DNA from 3 places in the Micromonospora sp. NPDC048040 genome. Region 3 is predicted to be linked to each of the others. Evidence: riboswitches for the same ligand, from Rfam matches in the RefSeq annotation. Region 3 holds a riboswitch; each other region holds the start of a gene.
The links. A riboswitch is a leader RNA that binds a small molecule or an ion and turns the genes downstream of it on or off. The one in region 3 is predicted to bind cobalamin.
Positions count from the first base shown of each region.

Region 1: it holds a riboswitch for cobalamin, as region 3 does, so the genes downstream of both, ACZ6O2_RS07840 (ABC transporter substrate-binding protein) here and cobN (cobaltochelatase subunit CobN) in region 3, are expected to answer to the same signal.
Region 2: it holds a riboswitch for cobalamin, as region 3 does, so the genes downstream of both, bluB (5,6-dimethylbenzimidazole synthase) here and cobN (cobaltochelatase subunit CobN) in region 3, are expected to answer to the same signal.

Region 1 covers NZ_JBVJGT010000004.1:251,766-259,163, reverse strand. Annotated here, with positions in the region: gene ACZ6O2_RS07845 (FecCD family ABC transporter permease) at 1-922, opposite strand, end outside; gene ACZ6O2_RS07840 (ABC transporter substrate-binding protein) at 946-1,953, opposite strand; cobalamin riboswitch at 1,983-2,165, opposite strand; gene ACZ6O2_RS07835 (ABC transporter ATP-binding protein) at 2,250-2,963, opposite strand; gene ACZ6O2_RS07830 (ABC transporter ATP-binding protein) at 2,960-4,015, opposite strand; gene ACZ6O2_RS07825 (ABC transporter permease) at 4,012-4,881, opposite strand; gene ACZ6O2_RS07820 (ABC transporter permease) at 4,874-5,911, opposite strand; gene ACZ6O2_RS07815 (ABC transporter substrate-binding protein) at 5,881-7,398, opposite strand, start outside.
Region 2 covers NZ_JBVJGT010000006.1:192,382-199,779, forward strand. Annotated here, with positions in the region: gene ACZ6O2_RS10170 (dihydrolipoyl dehydrogenase family protein) at 1-1,319, shown strand, start outside; gene ACZ6O2_RS10175 (crotonase/enoyl-CoA hydratase family protein) at 1,370-2,131, opposite strand; gene ACZ6O2_RS10180 (EamA family transporter) at 2,174-3,091, opposite strand; cobalamin riboswitch at 3,231-3,425, shown strand; gene bluB (5,6-dimethylbenzimidazole synthase) at 3,463-4,092, shown strand; gene ACZ6O2_RS10190 (Rieske (2Fe-2S) protein) at 4,242-5,081, shown strand; partial or broken gene ACZ6O2_RS10195 (hypothetical protein) at 5,222-5,503, opposite strand; gene ACZ6O2_RS10200 (hypothetical protein) at 5,596-6,162, opposite strand; gene ACZ6O2_RS10205 (prepilin peptidase) at 6,753-7,398, shown strand, end outside.
Region 3 covers NZ_JBVJGT010000019.1:27,813-35,210, forward strand. Annotated here, with positions in the region: gene cobO (cob(I)yrinic acid a,c-diamide adenosyltransferase) at 1-127, opposite strand, end outside; gene ACZ6O2_RS19470 (VWA domain-containing protein) at 127-2,313, opposite strand; gene cobN (cobaltochelatase subunit CobN) at 2,310-5,978, opposite strand; cobalamin riboswitch at 6,345-6,474, opposite strand; gene ACZ6O2_RS19480 (response regulator transcription factor) at 6,586-7,242, opposite strand; gene ACZ6O2_RS19485 (sensor histidine kinase) at 7,235-7,398, opposite strand, start outside.

The DNA of each region.
Region 1 (7,398 bases), on a different contig from region 3:
CGGCGTGCGGCAGGATCAGCCCGACGAAACCCACCGCGCCGCTGATGGCGACCAGCGCCGCGGTGAGCAGCGCGGTGGCGACCAGCAGCAGCCACCGGACCCGGGTGACGGGCACGCCGAGGGTCTCGGCGGCGTCCTCGCCGAAGGCGAAGGCGTTGAGCGTGCGGGCGTACGCCGCCACGAGGGTGAGCACGGCGGCCAGCACCGGTACCACCCAGGCCAGGGCGGCCCAGTCGACGCGGGCCAGCGAGCCGGAGAGCCAGAAGGTGATGCTCTGCGTGGCGTGCGGGTCGGCGACCCAGACGATGACGAACGACGTCGCCGCCCCGCACAGCTGCGCGACGGCGACCCCGGCCAGCACCACCCGGGTGGGCGCCAGCGCGGCCCGCCTGCCGGCCACCACCGCCACGACGGCGAACGCGGCCAGCGCGCCGGTGAAGGCGCCCCCGGTGAGCGCCGCGACCCCGCCGCCGACGCCGAGGACGAGCACCGCGACCGCGCCGAGCGACGCCCCGGAGGAGACCCCGAGCAGGTACGGGTCGGCCAGCGGGTTGCGGGTGACGGTCTGCGTCACCGCCCCGACGGCCGCCAGCCCGGCGCCCACCACCGCAGCGCCGAGCACCCGGGGCAGGCGCAGCCGCCAGACGATGTGCTCGCGCAGCAGCGGCACGTCGGCGTGGGCCAGGCCCAGGCGGTCGGCCACGACGGCCCAGACCGTCGACACGGGGATGTCGGCCGGCCCGACGGTGACGGCCGCCCCGATCGACACGACCAGGCCCGCCAGCAGCGTGACCAGCAGCGCGACTGTGCCCACGGGACGGACGGGCCGGCCGCGCCGGACCCCGGAGGCGGTGGCGCCGGGGTCCGCGCCGGCCCGACCGCGCACGGCGCGGCGACGGGCCGCGGCGAGACGGTGGGCCACGGCGGTACGGCGCGCCACGGCGGTCAGCGGTCCGCTCCGGCGGGAAGCTGCGCCACCCCCGCGGCGAGCGCCTCGACGCCGAGCACCGCCCGCACCCCGGCGGAGGTGGACGAGAACGGGACGACGACGAACCGCTGCCCGGCCACCGCGGGCAGATCCTTGAGGGTGGGGTGCCGGGCCAGGAACGCCTGCTTCGCGGCGGCCGGGTCCCAGGTCGCGTCGACCAGCACGATCGCGTCGGGGTCGCGCGCGACGACGCTCTCCCAACTGGTGTCGGCCCAGCCGCCGGCAAGGTCGCCGAGGGCGTTGTCGACCCCGACCGCCGACATGATCATGTTGGGGCTGCCGCAGCAGGCGCCCACGCTCGGGGCGTCGGTGCCGGCGTCCCACCAGAGCACGGAGACGTCCCCCGTGCCGTCGAGCCTGGCGGCAGCGGCGGCGATCCGGGTGCGGTGGTCGGCGATGAGCCTCTCGGCCCGCTCCGGCACCCCGAAGACGGCCGCGACGTCCCGGATCTCGGCGAACACGTCCTCGACGGTGAGCTTCCCCGGCCGGTGCTGCTTCGGGCACCCGGCGGGTGAGAGGTAGGTGCCGATGCCGAGCCCCGCCAGGGCGGCCCGGTCGCCGACGCCCTCGTCACCGAAGGCGCTGTGGAACGAGGCGTAGACGAAGTCCGGCGCCGTCTCCAGGAGTTTCTCCTTGGCCGGGTACTTTCCGGACAGCACCGGCACCGATGCGTACGCGGCGGCGTGCTCGGGCAGGATCGCGTCGTCCAGGTACGCCGTGCCGGCCATGCGGTCGGCCAGGCCGAGCGCCAGCATGATCTCGGTGGCGGGCTGGTTCAGCGTGACCGCCCGCTGGGGCGGGGCGGCGACGGTGACCGGCGTGCCGCAGTTGGTCAGGGTGGCCGGCGCGCCGGATGCCGGGGCGGGGTCGTCGTCCGTGGCGCAGGCGCCGAGCAGGACGAGGAGGACGGACAGGGGCGCGGCTACGCGCCGGGACAGGGTGGACCGCACAGCGCGTACGCGCATCGGGACCGCCTTCCAGCACCTCGTGGACGGGTCATCGCAGTGCCGTGGCCGGTCTCCTGGCTGACGGGAGGTGCGTCCGTGGCCGGCCTTCCCAGGCGTGCGACACGCCCAGTGACCTCTGACGACGAGGGCCGCGGACTTCCCGATCACAGTGGCGAGGGCCGCACCGGTCTTCCACCGGCTTCCCGAACACCACGGCAGCGTCACCCTAGCCTGCGCCCGACCCCGAATGCCACGGTGACGAATGCCATGGAGCGGCCTTTCTCACCACTGTGGACGGTGCGGCGCGCGGCGGTTCACCCTTCCGGCGGGGGCGGAAGGTCGACGACCCGGGTCGCCCAGCGGGCCATCAGGGCCGGGTCGTGGGTGATCAGCAGGGCCCCGGCGCCGTGCTGTCGCTGGTAGTCGGTGATGACGGCGGCGAGGTGGGCCTGGGTGGAGGCGTCGAGCATGGCGGTGGCCTCGTCGCAGAGCAGGTAGGCCGGCCGGTGCACGAGCGCCCGGGCGAGGCAGGCCCGTTGCAGCTGCCCGTCGCTGACCGCGTGCGGGCGGCGGGCGAGCAGGTCCGTGGTGAGGCCGACGAGGTCGGCCAGCTCGGCCGCGCGGGCCCTGGCCTGCTCGGCCGGCACGCCGGTGGCGCGGAGCGGTTCGGCGACGATGTCCGCGAGGCTGAGCCGCGGGTCGGTGGCGGCGCGTGGGCTCTGGAACAGGATCGCGACGCGGGTGCGGACGGCCGCCGGCAGCCGGTGGCGGACTCCGGCGACCCGGTGACCGTCGAGGGTGACGTGCCCGGCGTCGGGGGCGTGCAGCAGGGCGAGTACCCGGGCCAGGGTGGACTTGCCGCTGCCCGAGGGCCCGCGCAGCCCGACCGTCTCGCCGGGGGCGACGTGCAGGTCGACGCGGTCGAGGACGCGCTGCCGACCGTAGGCGACGGTGACCTGGTGGGCGGCGAGCGCGGTGGCGGTCGCCTCCGGTCCGACGTGTTGACGGGTGGCCGTGGTCGTGGTCATGCCGGCGCTCCGACGGGCAGCGGGTGGTGGCAGGCGACCTGGCCGGAGCCGTCCACGACCGGGGTGGGCGGCGTGCGGCAGATGTCGGTGGCGCGGTCGCAGCGCGGGGCGAAGGCGCAGCCGGCGGGCAGGTCGGTGAGCATCGGCGGGTGGCCGGGCACGGGGCGGAACGCCCGCTCGGGCAGGGCGTCGAGCAGGCCGGCGGTGTAGGGGTGGGCGGGCGCGGCGAACAGCGCCTCGGTGGGCCGGCGCTCGACGACCCGGCTGGCGTACATGACGGCGACGGTGTCGGCGACGCGGCGGGCGGCGGCCAGGTCGTGGGTGATGAGCAGGACGGCGTTGCCGGCGTCGCAGCGGCGGCGCAGCAGGTCGAGGGTGTGGTCGGCCAGGGGCCGGTCGAGGCCGGTGGTGGGTTCGTCGGCGAGCAGCAGCGGCGGGTCGGGGGCGAGCGCGAGGGCGGTGGCCAGGCGTTGCGCCATGCCGCCGGACAGCTCGTGGGGGTGGCGGTCGAGGTCGGCGGGGGCGAGCCCGACGTCGGCGGCGACCCGCTCGGCCGCCGAGGGCGCGTCGCGGCGGGCGTGCCCGTGGGCGCGCAGGGTCTCCGCCAGCAGCCGCCGGCCGGTGCGTACGGGGGTCAGCGCGGTGGCGGGGCTCTGCGGCACCAGCCCGACCGCGCGGCCGCGTACGGCGCGGGCGAGGTGGCGCTCGGTGCAGCCGATCAGGTCGACCTGGTCCCCGCCGGGCGGGCGCAGCCGGGCGTGGCCCGAGACGGTGGCGTTGCCGGGGAGCAGGCCGAGCAGGGCGTGGGCGAGCACCGACTTGCCGCAGCCCGACTCCCCCACCACGGCCACCAGTTCGCCGGGGTGGACGGTCAGGCGCAGGTCGGTGACGGCCCGCACCACGGCGTCGCGGAGCTGGAAGCGGACGGTCAGCCCGTCGACCTCCAGCAGCGCGGGGCGCGGGCCGGCGGCGGCGCCGGCCGTGGCGGGCGTGGCGTCGCCGGTGGCGGCGGTGCGGGCCGTGGCGGCGCGGGGCTCGCGGGTGGTGGTCACAGGTTCAGCTCCGCTCGTACGCGCGGGTCGAGGCGGTCGCGCCAGCGGCCGGTGAGGGTGGCCAGGGCCAGCGTGACGACGACGAGGAGGAGGCCGGGGACGAGGCTGGCCCACCAGGCGCCGGTGAGCAGGGACCGCTGCCCGTCGTTGATCATGTTGCCGATGGAGGCCAGGTGCGGGGGCAGGCCGAGACCGAGGAAGGACAGCGCGGTCTCGTGCCAGACGGCGTGCGGCACCATCAGCGTGGTGGCCAGGGCCAGCCGGGGCAGCACGTGCGGGAGCAGGTGCCGGGTGATCACCCGCGCGCGGCTGGCGCCGCCGGCGATCGCGGCGTCGACGAACGGCCGGGTGCGCAGGCTGAGCAGCTCGGAGCGGACGATGCGGGCGGTGGAGAGCCAGTGTGTCAGCCCGATCGACACGATCACCGCGCCGAGGCTGGGGCGCAGCATCGCGACGATGAAGATGCCCAGCAGCAGGTGCGGCAGCGCCGCGATGGTGTCGACCACCCGCATCAGCACCCGGTCGACCCAGCCGCCGAGGGTGCCGGCGACCGCCCCGACGAGGCCGCCGATCACGGTGGCCACGAGCGCGGCGACCGCGCCGACGAGCAGGGAGACGCGCAGGCCGTAGAGGCTGCGGTGGGCCACGTCGCGGCCCAGGTCGTCGGTGCCGGCCGGGTGCGCGGCCGAGGGCGCGAGCCGGGTACGCGCCAGGTCGACGGCGCTCTCGTCGAGCGGCCAGAGGACGGGGGCGAGCAGGCAGGCGGCGACCGCGCCGACGAGCACGGCCCACGCGACGGTGGTACCGGCGCGGCCGGCACGCGGCTTCGGCTGCCGGACGCGGGCGGGGCGGGCGAGGTCAGTCATCGAGGCGTACCCGGGGATCGGCGGCGGTGTAGGCGAGGTCGGTGGCCAGGTTCGCGGCCAGCACCACGACGGTGGTGGCGAGGGTGGTCGCGGCCAGCAGCGGGAAGTCGCTGCCCAGCGCGGCCTGCACCGTCACCGCGCCGAGACCGGGCAGGGAGAACACGGTCTCGACCAGGACGGCGCCCCCGATCAGCTCGGGCAGGTGGGTGCCGACGAGGGTGAGGAACGGCAGCAGCGCGGTGCGCAGGGCGTGGCCGAACAGGACGGTGCGGCCGGGCAGGCCCCGGGCCCGGGCGGCGAGGACGTGGTCGTCGCGGAGGCTCTCGGCGACGGCGTCGCGGATGAACAGGACGAACCACGGCGCCTGGGCGACCGCCAGCACCGTCACCGGCAGGACCAGGTGCCGGGCCACGTCGGCGGGATCGGTGGAGGTGGCGGTGACGTCGGTGAGCCCGCCCGCCGGCAGCCAGCCGAGGGTCAGGGCGAACAGGGCGATCGCGGCCAACCCGATCCAGAACACCGGCATGGACTGCACCGCGTACGCGCCGGCGCGCAGCGCCCGGTCGAACCAGCCGCCGCGCCGGTACGCGGCCAGGGTGCCCAGCAGCAGGCTCGCCACGAGGACGAGGGCAAGGGCGGCGCCGACGAGCAGCAGGGTCCAGCCGGCGCGGGCGGCCAGCACGGAGGTGACGGGTTCGTGCCGGCTGGTCGACCAGCCCAGGTCGCCCTGGAGCAGGTTGCCCACCCAGCGGAGGTACTGCACCGGCAGCGGGTCGTCGACCCCCCAGTTGGCGCGGATCTGCGCCAGGTTCTCCTCGCTGGTGGTGAACGCCGCCGCGCCCGCGTACTGGTGGGCGGGGTCGATCGGCGAGGCCGCGCCGAGGGCGAACATGCCGACGCTGGTGGCGGCGAGGATCGGCACGGCCACCAGCAGACGCCGGCGGACCACGGCACCGGCTCCCGCCAGCCGTCGGCGGCGGGCGGGGGTGGCCGGTGCGGTCACTTCCTCGTCCAGGTGTGGATGTTCCACCAGAGGCTGTTGGCCACGTCGTGCTCGTGCGGCTCCACCCGCGGCGTCACCCCGGCGAGGCCGTCCTTCACCACGTAGGTGTGCTTGAGGTAGGTGAGGAACACCCACGGCAGGTCGGTGGCGAGCTGCTTCTGGAACGTGGCGTACGCGGCCTTGCGGGTGGCCGGGTCGGCGTTGTCGCGGGCGTCCTGCAACGCCTTGTCCACGACGGCGGACCGGTAGGAGCCGGGGTTGAAGAAGCCCTGGCCGGCGAAGTCGGAGCGGAACAGCTTGTAGGTGAGGAAGTCCGGGTCGTACGGGGTGCCGAAGCCCATGACCACCGCGTCGTGCTTCATCCGGGGGGTGATCGCGTCCCAGGTCAGGCCCTCCGGGGTGATCTCGATGCCGACCTTCTTCGCGTCGGCGGTCACCGCGAGGGCGAGTTCCTTGCGCAGGCTGTCGGTGGCGGGGTACATCAGCGCGAAGGCCGCCCGCCGGCCGTCCTTCGCGCGGATGCCGTCCGGGCCCGGCTTCCAGCCGGCGGCGTCGAGGGCGGCGGTCGCGGCGGCCGGGTCGGCGGTGGGCCTGCCGACGATCGACGGCTCGGCGAAATCCGACGACGACGGGACCGGCCCGAACGCCGGCTCACCCGCTCCGCCGAGCAGGCCGGTGACCATCGCCGCGCGGTCCACCGCCGCGTTCAGCGCCCGCCGCACCGCCGGGTCGCCGGTGACCGGGTTGCCCATCGGCAGCACCACGCCCCGGTAGTCGGCGGTGGACACCCGCTCCACCCGGTGGCCGGCCAGCCCGTCGAAACCGGCGGCGAGCTTCGGCGCCAGCTCCGCCGCGTCGAACTCGCCCGCCCGCATCCGCTGCGCGCGGACGTTGTCGTCGGGGACGAACGCGACCACGACGCCGGAGTTGGCGGGCCTGCCGCCCCAGTACTTCTCGTTGGCCGCGAGCACGAGCCGGTCGCCCGGCGTCCACGACGTCACCCGGTACGGGCCGGTGCCCACCGGCCTGCGGTTGAACTCGGTCTTGTTGACGTCCTGCCCGGCCAGCGCCTTGGCCGGCACGATGCCCAGCGCCAGCCGCTGCGGGAACGGCGCGTAGGCGTACTTCAGGGAGAACACCACGGTCGACGGGTCCGGGGCGGTGACCGAGGCGAGCATGTCGAGGTCGGAGCGGAGCGTGGAGTCGACCTTCGGGTCCAGCACCGCCTGATAGGTGAAGACCACGTCCTGGGCGGTCAGGGGGCTGCCGTCGTGGAACAGCACCCCGTCGCGCAGCTTCACGGTGACGGTCCTGCCGTCCGCCGACACGACCGGCAGCTCCCGCGCCAACGCCGGCACCAACTGGTTGCGCGCGTCGCGTTCGACCAGCCCGTCGAAGATCAGCGAGCCGCCGTCGACCCCGTAGTTGAGCACGGGGTTCAACGCCTCCGGCTCTCCCGCCGTCGCCACGACGAGGGTGTCGGCCGCGCCCGCGCCCGTCGACGTGCTCGTCGG
Region 2 (7,398 bases), on a different contig from region 3:
AGATGATGATCAGGGCGGCCAACGCGATCGCCGAGGCGCGCCGGGTCGACGGGCTCGCCGGCACCGCCCAGGTCCGGCCCGACTGGGCGCCCGTGGCGAAGCGGATCCGCGAGGAGGCCACCGACACCTGGGACGACACGGTCGCCGTGGAACGCTTCACCGGCAAGGGCGGCCGGTTCGTCCGGGGCAGCGCCCGCCTCGACGGCCCCGGCCGGGTCCGGGTCGGCGAGCGGGTCTTCCAGGCCCGGCACGGAATCGTGCTCGGCACCGGCACCAAGCCGTCCGTGCCGCCGGTCGACGGGCTGGCCGACACGCCGTACTGGACCAACCGCCAGGCGATCGAGGTCGAGGAGCTGCCGGAGTCGCTGCTGGTGCTGGGCGGCGGCGCGATCGGCCTGGAACTGGCCCAGGTGTTCGCCAGGTTCGGCGTCCGCGTCACCGTCGTCGAGGCGGCGGGCCGGGTGCTCGCGGTCGAGGAGCCGGAGGCGTCCGAGGTGGCCGCCGCCGCGCTGCGCGCCGACGGGGTGGAGATCCACACCGGCGTACGGGCGGAGCGGGTCCGCCACGACGGGCGCGGCTTCACGCTGCGCGGGGCCGACGGGGCGGAGTTCACCGGGCAGCGGCTGCTGGTGGTGACCGGCCGTCGGGCCCACCTCGACGAGTTGGGCCTGGACACCGTCGGGGTGGACGCCGGCCAGCGGTACCTGGCCGTCGACGACCGGCTGCGCGTCACCGACGGGATGTGGGCGGTCGGCGACGTCACCGGGGAGGGCGCGTTCACCCACGTCGCCATGTACCAGGCGGGGATCGTCGTCGCCGACGTGCTCGACCACGCCCGGCGCGCCGACGGCGGGCCGGACGCCAGCGGCACCGCCCGCGTGACGGGCGGCGCGGCCGGCGTGGTCAGCGCGTCCGGCGCCGCCGGGCCGGGCGCCTCCGCCGGCGCGGTGCCGCCCGCCGACTACCGCGCGCTGCCCCGGGTCACCTTCACCGACCCCGAGATCGGCGCGGTCGGCCTCACCGAACGGCAGGCCCGCGAGCGCGGGATCAACGTGCAGGTCGGCCTCGCCGAGCTGTCGTCGTCGGCGCGCGGCTGGATCCACAAGAGCGGCAACGAGGGCTTCGTCAAGCTGGTCGCCGACGCCGACCAGGGCGTGCTGGTCGGCGCGACGTCGGTCGGACCGGCCGGCGGCGAGGTGCTCTCCGGGCTGGTGGTGGCGGTGCACGCGGCCGTGCCGCTGGCCCGGCTCCGGCACATGATCTACGCCTACCCGACGTTCCACCGTGCCATCGAGGACGCGCTGCGGCACCTGCGCTAGCCGGCCGCGCCGTGCCGCCAGCGCTAGCCGGCCGCGCCGTGCCGCCAGCGCTAGACGGCCGCGCCGTGCCGCCCGGCGCCGGCGGCGAACCGGGCCGCCCCGGCCGCCGCGTCGGCGGCGAGCGAGTCCATCCCGTACGCCAGCTCGGTCGCCAGCGCCGCCGGCTCCGGCTGGCCCGCGCCGGCCAGCACGGCGGCCCGGTCATTGCGCAGGCAGGTCTGCGGGTGCCGGGCGATCTCGGCCGCCAGCCGCTCGGCCGCCGCCCGCGCCTCACCCGGGGCGACCAGCCGGTTCACCAGCCCCATCGCGTACGCCTCCTCGGCCGGCACCGGCCGGCCGGTGAGGATCAGGTCCATCGCCCGGCTCTCGCCGATCAGCCGGGGCAGCCGGACCGTCCCCCCGTCGATCAGCGGCACCCCCCAGCGCCGGCAGAACACCCCGAGGACCGCGTCGGACTCGGCGACCCGCAGGTCGCACCAGAGCGCCAGCTCCAACCCGCCGGCCACGGCGTGACCGGAGATCGCGGCGATCACCGGCTTGCCGAGCGTCATCCGGGTCGGGCCCATCGGGCCGTCCCCCTCCGGCTCGACCCGGTTGCCGCTCGGGGTGCCGATCGCCTTCAGGTCGGCCCCCGCGCAGAACGTGCCGCCGGCGCCCCAGAGTACGGCCACCGCCGCGTCGGGGTCGGCCTCGAAGGCGCGGAACGCGTCGGCCAGGGCCCGGGCCGTCGGCCCGTCGACCGCGTTGCGGGCCGCCGGCCGGTCCAGGATCACCGTGGTCACCGGCCCGTCGTGCTCGACGCGTACGCCCATCGGCACAGCATGCCCCGGTGGTGCCGGCGGCGCCAGGGGGCGTCAGCGCGCCTTCGTGGCGCGGGGGCGGACCAGGGTCGCGCCCAGCGCGGCGCCGACCACGCACGCCACACCGGCCGCCTGCGGCCAGGCCAGCAGCTCGCCCAGCAGGACCAGCCCGACCAGCGCGCCGATCGCCGGCTCCAGGCTGAGCAGGATCGCGAAGACCCGGGCCGGCATCCGGCGCAGCGCGGCCAGTTCGGCCGAGTACGGCAGCACCGACGACAGCAGTGCCACCGCGACGCCCAGCGCGAGGGTCCACGGATCGAGCAGCGCCGTGCCGCTGCCGGCGACCCCGAACGGCAGTACGGCGAGCGCGGCGACGGCCATCCCCAGCGCGAGACCCTGGCTGCCCGGCACGCGGGCGCTGACCGCCTTGCCGAGCAGTACGTACCCGGCCCAGCCGACCGCGATGGCGACGCACAGCAGCAGCCCCACCCGGTCCACCCCGGTCCCGCCGAGCCCGCTGATCAGCAGCACCCCGCCGCCCGCCAGGACCGCCCACGCCACGTCGGCGGGCCGGCGGCTGCCGGCGAGCGACACCAGCAGCGGCCCCGCGAAACCGATGGTGACCGCCACGCCGAGCGGCACCCGGTGCAGCGCCGCGTAGAAGGCGAGGTTCATCAGCGCCAGGGTGAGCCCGAACGCCCCGACCAGGCCGGCGGCGCGCCAGCCCAGCCGCAGCCCGGGCCGGGCCACGAGCAGCAGGATCAGCGCGGCGAAGCCGAGCCGCAGCGTGGTCGTACCGCCGGCGCTGGTGCTGCCGAAGAGTTGCTTGGCGACGGCCGCACCGACCTGCGTGGAGAGCATGCCCAGCAGCATCAGCAGCGGCGGCGGCACGGCCCGGGGCCGGCCGAGGGCGACGGTCAGCCGGGCCGCCGGGTGGCCGGCCGGCAGCGGGCGGGAGGCGAGTGCGTACACCCGGACCACACTGGTCGCGGACGGCGCGGCCCGCGACCGGATTTCCACGCCCGGCCGGCGGTCGGGCCCGGCCCTTGGCGGGTCCGGCCGGGCGGCGGGGCGGCGGGTCCGGGTGGCGCGGCGCTAGCATGCCGGGCGGCACGATCATGTGAGGTGCCCCGCGCGAGCGGGGAGAATCGGGAAGCCGGTGCGAATCCGGCACGGGCCCGCCGCGGTGACCGGGGAGCCACCGTCCACGCGCGAGAGCGCAGCCACTGGCCCGCCCGGGCCGGGAAGGCGGACGGCCAGGCGTCGATCCGGGAGTCCGAAGACCGGCCTCGCGGTCACGTGCCCACGCCCGGAGCGTGGGCCGAGCGCAGCGGGAGCCTGCCTTGGATCTCTACGACGTCATCCATCGCCGCCGGGACGTCCGCGGCCAGTTCACCGGGGCGCCGGTGCCCGACGGGACGCTCCACCGCGTCCTGACCGCGGCGCACGCCGCGCCGAGCGTCGGCTACTCCCAGCCCTGGGACTTCGTCCTCGTCCGCGACCCCGAGTTGCGGCGCCGGTTCCACGAGCACGTCCTGACCGAGCGGGACACCTTCGCCGCCACCCTGGACGGGGAGGCGGCCGAGCGGTTCGCCCGCATCAAGATCGACGGGGTGCTGGAGTCCACCCTGTCCGTGGTGGTCACCTACGACCCGGCCCGCGGTGGCCCCGCCGTGCTCGGGCGGCACGCCATCGCCGACACCGGGCTCTACTCGGCCTGCCTCGCCATCCAGAACCTCTGGCTGGCTGCCACCGCCGAGGGGCTCGGCGTCGGGTGGGTGTCGTTCTACCGGGAGCCCTGGCTGGCCGAGCTGCTCGGCATCCCCGACGGCGTACGGCCGGTGGCGTGGCTCTGCCTCGGGCCGGTCACCCACTTCGAGGCCGTGCCCGACCTGGCCCGGCACGGCTGGCGGCAGAAGCGCCCGCTGGCCGAGGCGATCCACCACGACCGCTGGACGCCGCCGGACCGCTGACCGCACCATCGCGGAGGGTGGGCCCCATCCGGCCGGGGCCCGCCCGGTTCCGGGTCGGCAGGGGCCTCGTCACGTACCGCTGCGGATCCGTCACCGGAGACCGGTTTGCGGTCGCTCCTGCCGGGAAGTCGGTCCGGGTGCGAGCACTCATGACGAAGATCGAGCAGGCCTCCGCGCTGGACCGGATCGGCGACCGGTTGCAGCGGGCCGTCCAGGCCACCCTCCGCCCAAGGCGCGTTCGCGACTTGCTGCACGGTGTCTGGCTGGGGCACCCGCTGCACCCGGCGATGGTGCAGGTGCCGGTCGGCGCGTGGCTCAGCACGGCCGTGCTGGACCTGATGCAGGGGCAGCGCCGCGCCGCCACCACGCTGTGCGCGGTGGGCACCATCAGCGCCCTGCCGGCTGCGGTCGCCGGGCTCAACGACTGGGCAGCCCTCGCCCGAGACCAGCGCCGGATCGGCCTGGTGCACGCCGCCTCCAACAGCGTCGGCCTGGCGTTCTACGCCAGCTCCGTGGCCGCCCGGATGACCGGCCGGCACAACCTCGGCCGTACGCTCGGCTTCCTCGGGCTCAGCGCCGCGAGCATGGGGGCGTACATCGGCGGGCACCTGGCGTACAAGCAGGGCGCGCAGGTCAACCAGAGCATTTCCGAGCTGCACCGGATGAGTGACGGCTGGCACTCGATCGCGGACATGTCCGCCCTGCCGCAGCGAAAGCTGATCACTCGGGAGATCGACGACGTCTCGGTGATCCTCTACCGGCACGGCGACGAGGTCACCGTGATGCTGGAGCGCTGTCCGCACCAGAGTGGCCCGCTCGGCGAGGGCGAGGTGCAGGAGATCGACGGGCACGCGTGCGTGGTCTGCCCGTGGCACGGCAGCACGTTCCGGCTCAACGGCGGCGAGGTCGTGCACGGGCCGTCCGGCAACGACCAGCAGGTCCTGCCCACCCGCATCGTCAACGGCATGCTGGAAACCCGCCTCCCCTGACCCACCCACCCCACCCTCATGCCGTTGATCATGAAGTTGTTGCGGTCCTGATCGGAGCGGCGTCAAGTGGTGAGTGCAATCGTCAGGGCGCGATGAGTTGAGCGAGACGCTGGGTTGGGTGGGTTAGGGGCGGCGGTGGCGAGCACGTCGTCGTAGCACTTCACCGTGCGGCCGTTCCACTGGCACTTCCCGCCGCCGCCCCCGCCGCCCGAGTCGCCGCCCCCGCCGGTGTCCCCGCCGCCGGGGCCGCCCGGGGTGCCGGGGTCGTCGTCCCAGACGCTGCAGTCGCTCTGCCCGGGCGGGCACTCCGCGCCGGGGTCCGCGCGCCCCGCGGCGGGTGCGGACACGGCCGCCCCGAGCGCCAGCAGCAGCGCCAGGCCGGCACCGGCCAGCGCCCGGCGGGTCGCTCCGGCACGGGCCAGCGCCCGGCGGGTCGCCCCGGCCCCGGCGGTGCGGGTGCGGGTCGCCCCGGCCCTGCTCGACGCGACGGCCGGGGCGCCCCCTCCTCCCCAGGTCAGCACGGCAGGTCCTCGTGGGCGGCACCGGCGCTGATCAGCCAGCGGCCGTCCGGGTACCGGGTGGCGGTCGCCGTGGCCAGGTGCCGGGTCCCCCCGGTGCCGGGGACGACCCGCTTGTCCCTGGCGTAGACCAGGCGGTAGCCGGTCGCGTCCAGGCAGTCCTGGATCTCCACGGTGGGCGGGCTCGAATCCAGGCTCACCGACGTCACGGTGGGGTCGGAGACCAACGTGCCGGTACGCATCGCGCCGTGCTCCTTCGCCTCGCGGATGGACAGCCGGACCCGCGTCAGCAGCGGGTCGGCGAGGAACCGCGACAGGTCCGGGTGGTGGGGGTCGCTGCGCCCGCTCGCCGTGCGGGACGCGGCGAGGTATCCGGCGTACGCGGCCAGGGCCGCCTTCCTGGCGGCCTGCTCGTCAACGCCCCGATGGGTCGGGGTCGGGGCGCCGTTGGCGGGAGCCGCCCGGGTGGTCGTCGCCGGGTCGGCGCCGCAGGCCGTGACCGCCGCGATCGCCGCGATGGCGAGCAGGCGGGCCGTCGACCGGCCGAGCTGCCGTCCGCGCACGTCGTGCCTCCTCGGTGGCCGTCCGGAGGTCGGTGCACCGGCCTCCGGGCATGCGGCGGCGTGGCCGAATGGGGCCATCCGGACCTGTCGGAAAGCGTCGTCGCATTCGCCGTTATGGATATCTACAAATGCAAGCCCTGGGTCGTCCCGTCGTTTCGTCGCGGGGTTGCACCGCACCCAAGGGGCGAGCATAGGCTGACGTCCGCCGATGCGACAGAGGCAATTCAGATGACTACCATGAGTGATGACAGGTGGTGGCGAGGGGTGACTGCGGGCGGTGCGATCGAGTCGGGCTGCGGGGTTCCGCAGGGCGGCTGGAAAAGTCGACGCGGCGGGAGTCCGTCCGGTGAACGAGTGGGCGTCGTGGTCGCCGGGGGCTGTCCCGGACGCGGCGTCTGGTCCGATCCGTCCCCCGCCCTGAGGTATCAAAATTCCATTCGTATGGGATTCCCGCTCATGTGGTCGCGCTATTTCCGCGCGCATTTCCGCGATTCCGGCGGGAGGGGCGCAGGCCGTCGCGCCCGTTACCGGCCGGCCGGGTCGTCACTACCCTCCGTGTCGCGCCCCGGCGTCCGGCGGGAGGGCCGTCCATGGCGCTGACCGAACCGCCGGTGCGGGCGGAGCCCGCCGGGCCGCCGCCGGTCGCCTCCCCCGCCGCGCGGGCGCTGGCCGTCCTCGCCCTCGGCCCGGTGCTCCGCCTCGCCGCGATCCGGTACGCCGTACCGCCGGGGGTGGCCACCAGGACCGGGTGCGACGCCTGCGGCGCTCCGATCGGGCTGGCCCGGCCGTGGCCAGCGCTGGGCCCGACGGCCCGGTGCGGGCGGTGCCGGGATCGCGTCGGCCCGCCGCCCGGCGCGGTCGAACTCGCCGTGGCGGCGGCGCTCGGGGTGCTGCTGCTGGTCGGTCCGCCCGCCGCGGTGCTGGCCGCCACCGCCTGGTGGCTGGGCTGGGCGATCCCCCTCGTCTTCGTCGACGCGGCCGTGCACCGGCTGCCGGACCGGCTCACCTGGCCCGCCGCGGCAGGCACCTGGCTGCTGCTCGGCGTGGCCGCGCTCGCCGGGGCGGGGCCGGCGCCCTGGCTGCGGGCCACCGTGGCCGGGGCGGGGCTGGCGCTGTTCTTCGCCACCACCACGCTGCTGTTCGGCCGGCGCGGGTTCGGCCTCGGCGATGCCAAGCTGGCGCTCGGCGTCGGCGCCCTGCTGGGCTGGTACGGCTGGGCCCTCCCGGTGGTCGGGC
Region 3 (7,398 bases):
CCAGCCCGAACGCGGCGGTCGACTTCCCCTTCATCTGTCCGGTGTGGACCAGCAGCAGCGGCCGGTTGCGTCGCTGCCGCGTGGTCAACCCGTCGGCGGGCACGTGGGACGGCTTCCCCTGCGGCATCAGGCAACACTCCTGTTCTGCGCCACGGCGGTGGCGGCGGCGAGATCGGTGAGGGGGGCGGTGGCGACCTCGTCGAGCCGGTGGTGGTCGGCGCCGAGTTGGGCGGCGAGGCGGCGGGCCAGGCCGAGGCGGACGGGGCCGCTCTCGCAGTCCACGACGACGCAGGGGGCGCCGGTGGCGGCGAGCACGGCCGCCGCGCGGGCCGACCGGTCGAGCGGGCGCTCCCCGGCGGTGGCGCGGCCGTCGGTGACGACCAGCACCAGGGGGCGGCGGCGCGGATCGCGCAGCCGCTCCACCTGCAGCAGGTCGGCGGCGGCGAGCAGCCCCTCGGCCAGCGGCGTACGCCCGCCGGTGGGCAGCTCGGCCAGCCGCGTCGAGGCCGCGAGCACCGAGGAGGTGGCCGGCAGCAGGGTCTGTGCGGCGGCTCCCCGGAAGGCGACCACCGCGACCTTGTCCCGGCGCTGGTAGGCGTCGGTGAGCAGGGCGAGCACGGCGCCCTTGACGGCGGCCATCCGCGCCCGGGCGCCCATCGAGCCGCTGGCGTCGACCACGAAGAGCACCAGGTTTCCCTCGCGTCCCTCGCGGACGGCCTCGCGGACGTCGTCGGGGCGCAGTCGCAGCGGCCCGGCGACGCGGCCCCTGGCGTGCTGGTGCGGGGCGGCGGCCCGCAGGGTCGCCGGCAGGTGCAGCACGCCGGCCCGGCCGGCCGGCGTGCGCGCCCCGGTGGTGCGCCCCCGCCCGGTGCGGGCGCGGGAGCGTCGGCCGGGCACCCCGTCGCCGATCCCGGGCGCGGTGAGCAGCCGCGCCTTGAGCCCCTGCCGGGGTACGGCCACCGCCTGCCCGCCGGCGCCGGGCCGGCCGTCCGCCGAGCCGGTCGGCCCGGGACCGCCGCCGTCGACCGGGCCTCCGTCGGCCGGGCCGGGCGGGTCGTCGTCGTACCGGCCATGCGCCGGGTCGCCGCTGTCGGGCACCGGGCCTTCGCCACCGTGCGGGCCGGCGGCATCGCCGTGCCCGGGGCCCGGCTCGTCGCGACCGGCCGGCGGTGTCCCGCCGGAGCCGCCGTCGTCCGGGGTGCCGCCGGCGCCGCCTGGGCCGCCGTGCGGGCCGGGACCGCCGGGTCCGCCGGACGGGCCGTCGCCGGGACCGCCGGGGCCGCCCGGGTCGTCGGGATCGTCGTCGCCGGCCCGGTCCAGGGCCTCGTCGAGGCGCTTCTCGTCCAGTCCGGGCGTGTCGAACGGGTCGCGGCGGCGGCGGTGCGGCAGCGCCAGCCGGGCGGCGACCCGGACGTCCTCCACCGTGACCACGTCCCGGCCGTGCCAGGCGGCGTGCGCCAGCGCGGTACGGGCGGTGACGATGTCGGCGCGCATGCCGTCCACGTCGAACGCCGCGCACACCTCGGCGATCCGGCGCAGTGCGGCGTCGGGCAGCAGCACCCGCTCCAGCCGCTGCCGGGCGGCGGCGACCCGGCGGGCGACCTGCGCGTCGGCGTCGGCCCAGCGGGCGGCGAAGCCGGCCGGGTCGGCGTCGGCGGCGAGCCGGCGGCGGACCACCTCGACGCGTACGGCCGGGTCGCGGCTGGCCCCGACCTCCACGGTCAGCCCGAACCGGTCCAGCAGCTGCGGGCGCAGCTCCCCCTCCTCCGGGTTCATCGTGCCGACCAGCAGGAACCGGGACGCGTGGCTGACCGAGACGCCCTCCCGCTCCACGTGGCAACGGCCCATCGCCGCGGCGTCGAGGAGCAGGTCCACCAGGTGGTCGTGGAGCAGGTTGACCTCGTCGACGTAGAGCACGCCGCGGTGGGCGGCGGCGAGCAGGCCCGGCTCGAAGGCGCGGACGCCCTCGCCGAGCGCCTTCTCCAGGTCGAGCGAGCCGACCACCCGGTCCTCGGCCGCGCCGACCGGCAGCTCCACCAGCCGGGCGGGACGCCGCTCGGCGGCCGGCCCGTCGGGGTGCGGGCCGTCCGGGCAGGACGGGTCGGGGGCGGCGGGGTCGCAGGCGAAGCGGCAGCCGGCCACCCGGTCCACGGGCGGCAGCAGCGCGGCCAGGGCCCGCACGGCCGTCGACTTGGCGGTGCCCTTCTCGCCGCGGACGAGCACCCCGCCGATCGCCGGGGAGACCGCGTTGAGCAGCAGGGCGAGCCGCATGTCGTCCATGCCCAGCACCGCGCTGAACGGGTAGGTGGTCATGAGCGTTCCTCCAGGTCGCCCTCGCTGGCCAGGTACGTCTCGCGGAGCCGGTCCAGGGTGGTCGGCTCGGGCGCGGCCCACAGGCCCCGGTCGGCCGCCTCGAGGAGCCGCTCGGTGATGCCGCGCAGCGCCCACGGGTTCGACTGCTCCAGGAACTCCCGGGTGGTCTCGTCGAAGACGTACGCGGCGGCGAGGTGCTCGTACATCCAGTCGTCGACGACGCCGGCGGTGGCGTCGTAGCCGAACAGGTAGTCCACGGTCGCGGCCAGCTCGAACGCGCCCTTGTAGCCGTGCCGGCGCATCGCGGCGATCCACTTCGGGTTGACCACCCGGGCCCGGAACACCCGCCGGGTCTCCTCGCCGAGGGTGCGGGTGCGCACGTCGTGCGGCATCGCCGAGTCCCCCACGTACGCGGCCGGGGCGGCGCCGGTGAGGTGACGGACCATCGCCACCATCCCGCCGTGGTACTGGAAGTAGTCGTCGGAGTCGACGATGTCGTGCTCGCGGGTGTCCTGGTTCTTCACCGCCACCGCGATCCGGGCGAAGGAGCGTTCCATGTCGGCGCGCGCCTCCCGCCCGTCCAGCCCCCGGCCGTAGGCGTAGCCGCCCCAGACGGCGTACACCTCGGCGAGATCGGCGTCGCTGCGCCAGTTGCGGGAGTCGATCAGCGGCAGCAGCCCGGCCCCGTACGCGCCCGGCTTGGAGCCGAAGACGCGGGCGGTGGCCCGCCGCTCGTCGCCGTGCTCGGCGAGGTCGGCGGCGACGTGTGCGCGGACGAAGTTCTGCTCGGCCGGCTCGTCCAGGGCGGCGACCAGCCGCACCGCGTCGTCGATGAGCGCGACCACGTGCGGGAAGGCGTCCCGGAAGAAGCCGGAGATCCGCACGGTGACGTCGACGCGGGGGCGGCCCAGCTCGGCCGGCGGCACCACCTCGACGCCGGTGACCCGGCGGGAGCGGTCGTCCCAGGTGGGGCGGCAGCCGAGCAGCGCGAGCACCTCGGCGACGTCGTCACCCTGGGTGCGCATGGCGCTGGTGCCCCAGACGGTCAGGCCGACGGAGCGCGGGTACTCGCCGGTGTCGGCGAGGTGCCGGGCGAGCAGCGAGTCGGCCAGGGCCACCCCGACGTCCCAGGCGTTGCGGCTGGGGATCGCCTTGGGGTCGACGGAGTAGAAGTTCCGGCCGGTGGGGAGCACGTTGACCAGGCCCCGGGTGGGCGAGCCGGACGGGCCGGGCGGCACGAAGCGCCCGTCGAGCGCGCCCACCACCCGGTCGATCTCGTCGGTCGTGCGGTCCAGCCGGGGCACCAGCTCGGTGGCGGCGAAGCGGAGCACGGCGGCGGCGTCCGGGACGGCCCGGCCGGTGACCTCCTCGACCACGGCGTCGACCTTGTCGGTGTCCCAGCCGAGGGTCTCCATGCCGACGACCAGCCGGCGCGCGAGGGCCTCGATCAGGTCGACGGCGTCGGCGGCGGTGCCGGCCGGCCCGTCGACGGTGTCGGTCAGCGCCTCGGGCAGCGCCAGCCGCTGGCCCGGCGCGGCGAGCAGCGCCTGCTCGTCGAGGCCGTACGCGGCGGCGAGGGCCTGGCGCAGGCCGGGCAGGGCGCGGGCGCCGCCCCAGACCTGCGGGGCGCGCAGCACAGCGAGGACGAGGTTGACCCGGGGCTCGCCGGTGGGCGCGGCGGCGAGGATGTGCAGGCCGTCGCGGATCTGCACGTCCTTGACCTCGCAGAGGTACCCGTCGAGGTGCAGCACGAAGTCGTCGAAGTCCTCGGCGGCCGGCATGTCCTCGGCGTGCAGGTCGTGGTGCAGCTCGGCGGCGCGCACCAGGGCCCAGATCTGCGCCTGCACGGTGGGCACCTTGGCGGGGTCGAGCGCCTGCACGGTGGCGTACTCGTCGAGGAGTTGCTCCAGCTTCGCCAGGTCGCCGTACGTCTCGGCGCGGGCCATCGGCGGCACCAGGTGGTCGACGACGACGGCGTGCGCGCGGCGCTTGGCCTGGGTGCCCTCGCCGGGGTCGTTGACGATGAACGGGTAGACCAGCGGCAGGTCGCCGAGGACGGCGTCGGGGGCGCAGTCGGCGGCCAGCCCGAGACCCTTGCCGGGCAGCCACTCCAGGGTGCCGTGCTTGCCCAGGTGCACCACCGCGTCCGCGCCGAAGCCGCCGTCGGTGGCGGGCGCGGCCAGCCAGCGGTACGCGGCCAGGTAGTGGTGGCTGGGCGGCAGGTCCGGGTCGTGGTAGATGGCGATCGGGTTCTCGCCGAAGCCGCGCGGCGGCTGGATCAGCAGCACCACGTTGCCGAAGCGCAGCCCGGCCAGCACGATGTCCCCGCCGTCGGTGTAGAGCCCGCCGGGCGGCTCCCCCCAGTGGGCGAGCATCCGCTCCCGCAGCTCCGCCGGCGCCTGGTCGAACCAGCGCCGGTACGTCCCCCCGGGCACCCGCGCCTCGGCGGCGGCGAGCTGTTCCGGGGTGAGCCACTCGACGTCGTGTCCCCCGGCGGCGATGAGGGCGTGGATGAGCGCGTCCCCGTCGTCGGGCACCGGGGCGTCGCCGAGGTGGTAGCCGGCCTCGGCGAGGGCGGCCAGCAGCCGGACCGCCGAGGCCGGGGTGTCCAGGCCGACGGCGTTGCCGACCCGGGAGTGCTTCGTCGGGTAGGAGCTGAGCACGACCGCGAGCCGCTTGTCGGCGTTGGGCACGTGCCGCAGCCGGGCGTGCCGCACGGCGATGCCGGCCACCCGGGCGGCCCGCTCCGGGTCGGCGACGTAGCCGGAGAGCCCGTCGGCGTCGATCCGCTTGAACGAGAACGGCACGGTGACGATCCGGCCGTCGAACTCGGGGATGGCCACCTGCATCGCGGCGTCCAGCGGGGACAGTCCGGCGTCGCTGCCGGCCCACTGCTCGCGGGTGCTGGTGAGGCAGAGCGCCTGGATCACCGGCACGTCGAGGGCGGCGAGCGCCCCCACGTCCCAGGCGTCCTCGTCGCCCCCGCCGGAGGCGTCGGCGGCGACCGTGCCGCCGGCGGCGAGCACGGTGACCAGCAGGGCGTCGCAGCGGCCGAAGAGCCCGAGCGGTCCCGCGCCGGCGGTGAGGCCGCGCAGCGAGCCGCAGAAGATCGGTAGCGGGTTGCCGCCGGCCGCGTCGACGGCGTCGGCGAGGGCGTCGACGAAGCCGGTGTTGCCGGCGAGGGCGTGCGCCCGGTAGAAGACGATCCCGACGGTCGGCCGGTCGGGCCGCACGGGACGGTCACCGTGGACGCCGTACGTCGGGGTCGGCGCGGGCGGGGCGAACCCCTCGCCGGTGAGCAGCACCGTGTCGGAGAGGAACCGGGCGAGCTGGGCGAGGTTCCCGGGGCCGCCCTCGACCAGGTAGGCCAGCGCCTGGGTGGCCACCCCGGCGGGGACGGTGGAGGCCGCCATCAGTTCCGCGTCCGGCAGGGCCTCGCCGCTGAGCACGACCGTGGGCACGCCGGAGGCCAGCACCGTGGCGAGCCCGTCCGGCCACGCCTGCCGGCCGCCGAGCAGGCGTACGACCGCGAGGTCCACGCCGTCGAGCAGCGCGGGCACGGCGTCGGCGGCGACCCGGGCGGGGTTGGCGAGGCGGTAGTCGGCGCCGCTGGCGCGGGCGGCGAGCAGGTCGGTGTCGGCGGTGGACAGCAGCAGGATGCGCACGGACGGCTCCGGAGAGTGACGCCCGGATCGACGCGAGGACGATCGGGCGGTACGAGGGGTGGGCGCGGTTCAGCGGGTACGGCGGGCCGGGAAGCGGCTCACCGGCGGGCCGGCGGGGTCGGGCGGCGCGGTGCGGGCGTCAGGGACGGGCGACGCGTCCGACCGCTGCGGGGCGGCCGGGGGCGGGCACACCACGGCCGGCCGGACGCGCGGCGCGGCGGCCGGACGGGGCTGCGGAAACGCGGCTGCTCGCCGGCGCGCTGGCGCGGCCGGGCACGATGCGACGATGATCGTCGATGGCGGAGACGCGGTGCGTCATCGGGTCCTCCTCGGGTGTCCACGCCCTGGGGTCACTCCCGACGGCCGAAGTATCCTGGCTCCCGGATCGACGCTCACCCCCGGTCTTCCAACCGCGCACGCACGGCCGTGACTCACGAGGGGGGATCGCTCCCCGGTGACAGTGGCGGGACCGCGCCGGAATCGCACCGGCTTCCTTCACTGCCGTCAGGCCGCGAATGCTGCCACACCCCCGGTCCCCAGGTCAACGCGACGGGATCGGACGCCGACCCGCCGGGCCGGCGCGGCGTGCGCGACGGTCGACGTCACCTCACCGGTCGGCGAGCCCCGACTCGTAGCCCGCGATCACCAGTTGCGCCCGGTCGCGGACGCCCAGCTTCGTCAGCAACCGGCCGATGTGCGTCTTGACGGTGCCCCGGCTGAGGTGCAGGTGCTGCTCGATCTCGGTGTTGGACATCCCACGGGTGATCAACGTCAACACCTCCCGCTCCCGCGGGGTCACCCCGTCGAGCCGTCCCGGCACCCGTCGGGCCGCCGGCATCCGGGTGAACTCGGCGATGAGCCGACGGGTGACGCTGGGGGCCAGCAGCGCCTCGCCCGCGGCGACCACCCTGATCGCGTCGAGCAGCCGGACGGGGGACGTGTCCTTGAGCAGGAAGCCGCTCGCCCCGGCCCGCAGCGCCCGGTACACGTGATCGTCGAGGTCGAAGGTGGTGAGGACGAGCACCCGGGGCGCGTCCCGGCCGGCGGTGACCTGCTCGGTGGCGGTGATGCCGTCCATCTCGGGCATCCGGACGTCCATCAGCACCACCTCGGGCGCGTACGTCCCCGCGAGTTCGACGGCCGCCCGGCCGGTGCCCGCCTCGGCCACCACGGTCATTCCCGGGGTGGCGTCGACCAGCAGCCGGAGGGTGCCGCGCAGCAGCACGTCGTCGTCGGCCAGGAGCACGCGTACGGGCTCACCCATCGTCCGACACCGCCGGAGTGAACGGCAGCCGGGCGCGCACGGCGAAGCCGCCGCCGGGCTCGACGCCGGCCTCCAGGGCACCGCCGTGCATCACGGCACGCTCGCGCATGCCCCGCAGCCCGTGGCCGGGCGGCCCGACGGCGCGCCCCGACCCCC